2 regions of the Geobacillus sp. FSL W8-0026 genome follow, and region 1 is predicted to be linked to the other one. Evidence: riboswitches for the same ligand, from Rfam matches in the RefSeq annotation. Region 1 holds a riboswitch; the other holds the start of a gene.
What was found. Region 1 has a riboswitch for FMN ahead of ribD (bifunctional diaminohydroxyphosphoribosylaminopyrimidine deaminase/5-amino-6-(5-phosphoribosylamino)uracil reductase RibD). Riboswitches for the same ligand answer to the same signal wherever they lie in the genome.
Positions count from the first base shown of each region.

Region 2: it holds a riboswitch for FMN, as region 1 does, so the genes downstream of both, NST29_RS08990 (ECF transporter S component) here and ribD (bifunctional diaminohydroxyphosphoribosylaminopyrimidine deaminase/5-amino-6-(5-phosphoribosylamino)uracil reductase RibD) in region 1, are expected to answer to the same signal.

Region 1 is NZ_CP150194.1:1,360,515-1,363,997, forward strand. It holds gene NST29_RS06865 (DUF1002 domain-containing protein) at 1-237, opposite strand, end outside; gene NST29_RS06870 (peptidylprolyl isomerase) at 375-815, shown strand; gene NST29_RS06875 (hypothetical protein) at 802-930, shown strand; FMN riboswitch at 975-1,108, shown strand; gene ribD (bifunctional diaminohydroxyphosphoribosylaminopyrimidine deaminase/5-amino-6-(5-phosphoribosylamino)uracil reductase RibD) at 1,320-2,420, shown strand; gene ribE (riboflavin synthase) at 2,420-3,067, shown strand; gene NST29_RS06890 (bifunctional 3,4-dihydroxy-2-butanone-4-phosphate synthase/GTP cyclohydrolase II) at 3,095-3,483, shown strand, end outside.
Region 2 is NZ_CP150194.1:1,798,895-1,802,377, forward strand. It holds gene NST29_RS08985 (threonine synthase) at 225-1,445, shown strand; FMN riboswitch at 1,540-1,672, shown strand; gene NST29_RS08990 (ECF transporter S component) at 1,827-2,411, shown strand; gene NST29_RS08995 (sulfite oxidase-like oxidoreductase) at 2,489-3,106, opposite strand.

The DNA.
Region 1 (3,483 bases):
GATTTGGGCTTTCGGGATGAGCCCGCCCAAATATTTATGCTCTTCGGCGTTCGAGACGGTGATCGTTTGCGCCCCGTCCGGCGCTTTCATTTCTTCAAGCACTTTTTGCTTTTGGTCGCTTGTTAAATTTTCGCCGAGCGTCACAATGACGTCGCCCGGTGCCGCATCGGCCGCAGCGATCGCCGGCAACATCAGCATGATAACCGCCAGCAGCGATGAAGCGATCATTCGTTTCACCTAGCTCGCCTCCTGTTCATGGAACATGCACTATCATTATATCGTATCCCCGCCGTTTTTGTCTTTGACTTTCTTTCCCCCAATCATCCATGGTATGATAGAAGCGATTTAGGCACAAGCAAAGGAGCGAAAGCATCATGGCGAAAAAAGGGTATATTTTGATGGAAAACGGCGGGAAAATTGAATTCGAACTGTTTCCGAATGAGGCGCCGGTGACGGTGGCCAATTTTGAAAAATTAGCGAATGAAGGATTTTATGACGGATTAACCTTCCACCGCGTCATTCCCGGGTTCGTCAGCCAAGGGGGCTGCCCGCGCGGCAACGGGACGGGCGATGCCGGCTATACGATTCCGTGCGAGACGGACAACAACCCACACCGCCATGTCGCCGGGGCGATTTCGATGGCGCACCGCGGCCGCGACACCGGCAGCTGCCAGTTTTTCATCGTTCATGAGCCGCAGCCGCACCTCGATGGGATGCATACCGTCTTCGGCCAAGTAACGTCTGGGCTGGACGTTGTCAAGGCGATGAAAAACGGCGATGTGATGAAGGAAGTGAAAGTGTTTGACGAACAATAAGCGGCCGACGGGGGACGATGAGCGGACAAGGCGCAACAACTGGCGGCTGTTTTTCCTATTGGTAGCGGCCAGCCTGTTATGGGGGGCAGCGTATTGGATTTGGATTGTCAAATGATGACGCTTGGAAGCTGACATGGTATAATAAAAACAGCATGGTGATGCATCCTTCGGGGCAGGGTGAAATTCCCGACCGGCGGTGATGAGGCGACGCGCCTCTCAGCCCGCGAGCCTGATTGGCACGATCCGGTGCGATTCCGGAGCCGACAGTATAGTCTGGATGGGAGAAGGATGGCGATGTGCGCATGGTGGCTGATGGCGCTGTGCCGAAAGCGGGCAGCCCTCGGCGGCCAACAGGGCAACGGTGTCTAGACGGCACGTGCAGCCATAGGAGGCGAACGAATGTTTTGTTCGCTGTTATGCGCATCATGACTCATTCTCTCGCATCCCAAAGCCCCGGAGTCGTTCCGGGGATTTTTATTTTTGCGAAAGAAAAAGGTGAAAGCCGTGTATCGAGACGAAGATTACATGCGCTTGGCGTTGAATGTCGCGAAAGCCGGCAGCGGACAAACATCGCCGAACCCGCTTGTCGGCGCGGTTGTCGTCAACGGCGGGGAAGTGGTCGGGCTTGGCGCCCATTTGAAAGCCGGACAGCCGCACGCCGAAGTGCATGCGATTCGTATGGCCGGCGACAAAGCGCGCGGCGCCACGGTGTATGTGACGCTGGAGCCGTGCAGCCATTACGGCAAAACGCCGCCGTGCGCCGATTTGCTTATCGAAGCCGGCGTCCGCCGCGTCGTCGTCGCCACGACCGATCCGAATCCGCTTGTGGCGGGAAAAGGAATTGACAAGCTGCGCCAAGCGGGCATTCACGTCGACGTTGGCATCTTAAAAGAAGAAGCGGATGAACTCAACCGGATGTTTTTCCATTCCATTGCGACAAAGACGCCGTTTGTGACGCTGAAATACGCGTGCAGCCTCGACGGCAAAATCGCGACGGCGACAGGGGAAAGCCAATGGATCACATCGAGCGCGGCCCGTGAGGATGTCCATCGTCTCCGCGCCCAGCATGACGCCATTTTGGTCGGCGTCAACACCGTGATCGCGGACAACCCAAAGCTCACCGTTCGCATCGGGGAACAGCGGAAAAACCCGCTGCGCATTATTTTGGACACCCGCTTGCGCACCCCGCTTGACGCCCACGTCGTCACCGACCGTGAGGCGGAGACGTGGATCATCGCCGGCCGAGGCGCCAGTCGGGAAAAAGCGGCGGCATACGAGCGTCGGGGCGTGCGCGTCGTGTCGCTGCCGACCGATCGAGTGGAGGTCGGCGATGTGCTTCGCTTGCTCGGCGAACAGAAGGTGATGTCGCTGTTTGTAGAAGGCGGTTCGCGCGTCCATGACAGCTTTCTCCGCGCGGGAGCGGTCAATGAAGTGGTGGCCTACATAGCCCCGAAGCTGATCGGCGGGCAGGATGCCCCTACGCCGATCGGCGGCCTCGGCTTCCCGCGTCTCGCCGAAGCGCTCGAGCTTGACATCCGGCGGGTCGAAAGGATCGGTCCGGACGTGAAAATCGCCGCTGTTCCGAAGCGAAAGGAGGAAGCGTGATGTTTACCGGCATCATCGAAGAGATCGGCACGATCGAGCGGATGAACGCAACCGGGGACGCCATCGTCATGGCCATCAGCGCCAAGCGGGTGCTTGAAGATGTGCAACTTGGCGACAGCATCGCTGTCAATGGCGTCTGTCTCACCGTCACATCGTTTGACGACCGCCGGTTTACGGTTGACATCATGCCGGAGACGGTGAAAGCGACGGCGCTGAAGACGCTAAAGCCCGGATCGAAGGTGAACTTGGAGCGGGCGATGGCGGCCAACGGGCGGTTTGGCGGCCATTTCGTCAGCGGGCACGTGGACGGCGTCGGACGCATCATTCGCCAGTGGCCGAAAGCGAACGCGGTTTATTATGAAATCGAAGTGCCGGCTTCACTGCGCGCGTATATGATGGAGAAAGGATCGGTGGCGGTCGATGGCACAAGTTTGACCATTTTCGGGTTGAGCGAGCGCACGTTCACCGTTTCGCTGATCCCTCATACACGGGCGGCCACCATTTTAGGTGAAAAGCGGCCCGGCGACCTCGTCAATATTGAGTGCGACATGATTGGCAAATATGTCGCCGCTTTTCTTGCCGCCAAAGCAGCGCCGCCAGCGCGCGGGTTGACGGTTGACTTTTTAGAGCAGCACGGGTACAAATAAGCCGGAAAAAGGGGGGGCACTGGGCTGATGTTTGATTCCATCGCAGCGGCGCTGACCGCGCTTGCCAACGGAGAAGTGATCATCGTCTGCGACGATGAAGACCGGGAAAACGAAGGGGATTTTGTCGCGCTGGCCGAAAAGGTGACGCCGGATATCATTAATTTTATGATTACGCACGGTCGCGGGCTCGTCTGCGTGCCGATCACGGAAGAGTTGGCGGAACGCCTCGGCTTAGAGCCGATGGTTGCCCATAACACCGATGCGCACGGCACGGCGTTTACGGTGAGCATCGACTACAAAACGACAACGACCGGCATTAGCGCTCATGAGCGGGCGGCGACGATTCAGGCGCTGCTTGACCCGAATGTCAAAGCGAGCGATTTCAAGCGGCCAGGCCATATTTTTCCGCTCATTGC
Region 2 (3,483 bases), 440 kb from region 1:
CGAGGATCGTCTTAAAAATTTTATACCGCTAAACTTGAGGGGATGGGGACCATTTCCTGCTTGGCGCTATGGTGCCCCGAAGTTGGCGTACGGCCGCTGCCATTACAGGCGCCGGTGACAGAGGACGGATGGTATAATGAAAAGGCCAGTGCCTCGTTAGAAACGCGAACGTAGGTGCTTTCTGCCTCGGGCGGATGAAACAAACGGAAAGGAGAAGCCAAACGATGCGATTCAACTATGTGTCCCATCTATATTGCCCCAAATGTGCACGTACATATGATGTCGATCAAGTTCATCAACTTTGCGAATGCGGCTCGCCGCTTTTGGTCGCCTATGATTTGGAGGCGATGCGCCAAGAAGGGGTGAGGGAAGCGCTTAAGGAACGCGAACCGAGCCTATGGCGGTATCATGAGTTGCTTCCGGTGAAACGCCCGGAACATATCGTGTCGCTCGGTGAAGGGATGACGCCGCTCGTGCCGATGCCGCGCTTAGGGAAGGAAATCGGCATTGAAGCGCTGTACATGAAAGACGAGGGGGTTATTCCAACAGGGACGTTTAAAGCCCGCGGGGCGGCGGTCGGAGTTTCCAAGGCGAAAGAACTGGGCGTCAAACAGCTCGCGATGCCGACCAACGGCAATGCGGGAGCGGCGTGGTCGCTGTACGCAGCGCGGGCGGGCATCCGCGCGACGGTCGTCATGCCGGTCGATGCGCCGGAACTGACGCGCAAAGAATGCGCCATCGCTGGGGCGGAGTTGTATTTCGTCAACGGCCTCATCAGCGACGCTGGGCAAATCGTGGCGAAAGCGATCCGCGAATACGGCTGGTACGATGCTTCTACATTAAAAGAACCGTACCGGATTGAAGGAAAGAAAACGATGGGGCTTGAGATCGCCGAGCAGTTCTCTTGGCAGCTTCCGGATGTCATTTTGTACCCGACCGGCGGCGGGGTCGGAATCATTGGCATTTACAAGGCGTTCAAAGAACTGAAAGCGCTTGGCTGGGTGAGCGGCAAGATGCCGCGGCTGGTCGCCGTGCAGGCTGAGCATTGCGCGCCGATCGTGAAGGCGTGGAACGAAAAAAAGCGCGAATCGGAGTTTTGGCCGAATTCCCATACGGTGGCATTTGGCATCAATGTCCCGAAAGCGCTCGGCGATTTCCTTGTGCTTGAGGCGGTGTATGAAACGGACGGCTGTGCGATTGCGATCAGCGATAAGGACATTTTAGCGGAACAGCGGGCGGTGGCGAAACTGGAAGGGGCGTTCATTTGTCCGGAAGGGGCGGCGGCGTTTGCGGCGGCCCGTAAGCTGCGCGAGAGCGGCTGGATTCGCGACAGGGAGACGGTCGTCGTACTCAACACGGGGACGGGATTGAAATACGCTGATTTGATTCAAGTCGCCCCGCCGGTGCTCGAGCGGGGGGATGAGCTACCAAAGGAGAATGGATAAATCGATGGAGTAGGATAACGTGGAAAAAAATGATAGACAAACGAAAAGAGATATTGTATACTAAATTCATCGGAATAATAAAAATGAATAAACGATTCATCTTCGGGGCAGGGTGAAATTCCCGACCGGCGGTGATGAGGCGCTTGGCCTCTCAGCCCGCGAGCCGCAAGGCAGGATCCGGTGCGAGTCCGGAGCCGACAGTATAGTCTGGATGGGAGAAGATGAAGGTTTGCCGGCGTTTGGCGTCATTCGCCTGACGCTTCGTTGAGTTCGCCCTTTTTCTCCCTTACGCCCTTGGGTTTAAGGGAGTTTTTATTGGCGTCCCCGCTCGGCAGCCTTCTTCTTGTGAGGATGAATCACGAGAAGGAGAGGAGAACAAGCGTGAAATTCATCAACACCCGCACCTTTGTGGCTGTCGGGATTTTGAGCGCTGGTGCGTATTTGCTTATGATGCTCAATTTTCCGCTTCCACCGTTTCCGAACTTTTTGCTAGTCGATTTCAGCGACATCCCGGCCCTTTTCGCCGCGCTTTTGTATGGCCCGCTTGCCGGCGTGCTTGTGGAACTGCTGAAAAACGTGCTGAACTATGTTCTCGTCGGCAGTGCCACCGGCGTTCCCATCGGACAGATCGCCAACTTCACGGCCGGGGTGGCGTTCATTTTGCCTGTTTCCTTTATTTATCGAAAAGCGGCATCGAAAAAAGGCATGCTGCTTGGACTGGCGGCGGGAACAGCGACAATGGTTCTGATCATGAGCGTGCTGAACTACTACGTTTTTTTGCCGGCGTATACGCTTTTTCTCGGCGCTCCGGCGATGAGTGCGCCGGAAACAAAAGCATTGGTCATTTCTGCGATTTTGCCGTTTAACGCGGCAAAAGGAGTGCTTATGGCGGTTGTGTTTATGCTCCTCTTTCTGCGCCTTCGCCCGTGGCTACAAAAACAGGCTGTCGCACGCCGGGCAGCATAGCGAAAAAACGAGGGGTTCTGTTCCAATCCCTCGTTTTTTCATTTCTGCTGTCGATGAGTGGGGAGATTCGATTCTCTTCACCAAAACCGAAACTTGGATACCGATTCGGCGAACCGCTCTTCTTTAAACGGATTGGCGGTCATCGAATACCCGCGCTCTTCCCAGTAGCCCGGCTCGTCCTTTTTCATGAAGCGGATGCCGGACGCCCATTTCGCCCCTTTCCATAAGTAAAACGTCGCCGGTGGAATAAAGCGGAGCGGATAGCCGTGCTTCGGCGAGATGTCTTGCCAATCGTGATGCTTGTCTTTCCAGCGGTAGACAAACAGTGCATCATCGCCCATCAACGCGTCAAGCGGCAAGTTCGCCGAATAGCCAAACCGGTCGCCGTTTAAGTAGCCGTAAATTTTCACGTATTTGACATCGGGATGCAGCTCCACAAAGCGCAAAAATTCGCGGAAGGCGATGCCTTCGAACGTCGTGTCGAATTTCGACCACGTCGTTACGCAGTGCATATCCACGGTCGAAATCGTCTTCGGCAGCCGCATCACTTCCTCATATGACAGCGACACTTCCTCTTTCACGTCACCGAACAGCCGAAAATTCCACGTCGCTTCATCAAATGAGTATACGTCTCCTTCGTGCAAAATCGGCCATTTTTCCGTTTCAAATTGGCCGGGAGGGAGTTGTTTCGACATAAGCAGCCACTCCTTTATGATTGATGATCGAACATCGGCGCAAGGGAAGCGAACAGACGTCATTTTCCTTTGGTGCGGCCATTGCCGACCACCGAGTGGACCGAGGATCATGCTCATCGGTTTTGTCGGCCGGCATGACGTCCGTTGTTTTTCGGTGGCAACGGCTTCTCCCCGCATCGAGCATCAGGGCTGGAAGATCCAACGCGGTTCTCCCTGTTTTTCCATTATATCATATCCGAGAAGAAAGGATGGGCGCTTCCGTTTTTCTGACGTCGAGGAAGCGGAGGTTGGCGAACGTAAAGATGGAGAAAGGAATGGCGGAGTCATTTTGCCATGAAGCCAAGTTGGATACGGAATATTTTTGTCAATATTTATTG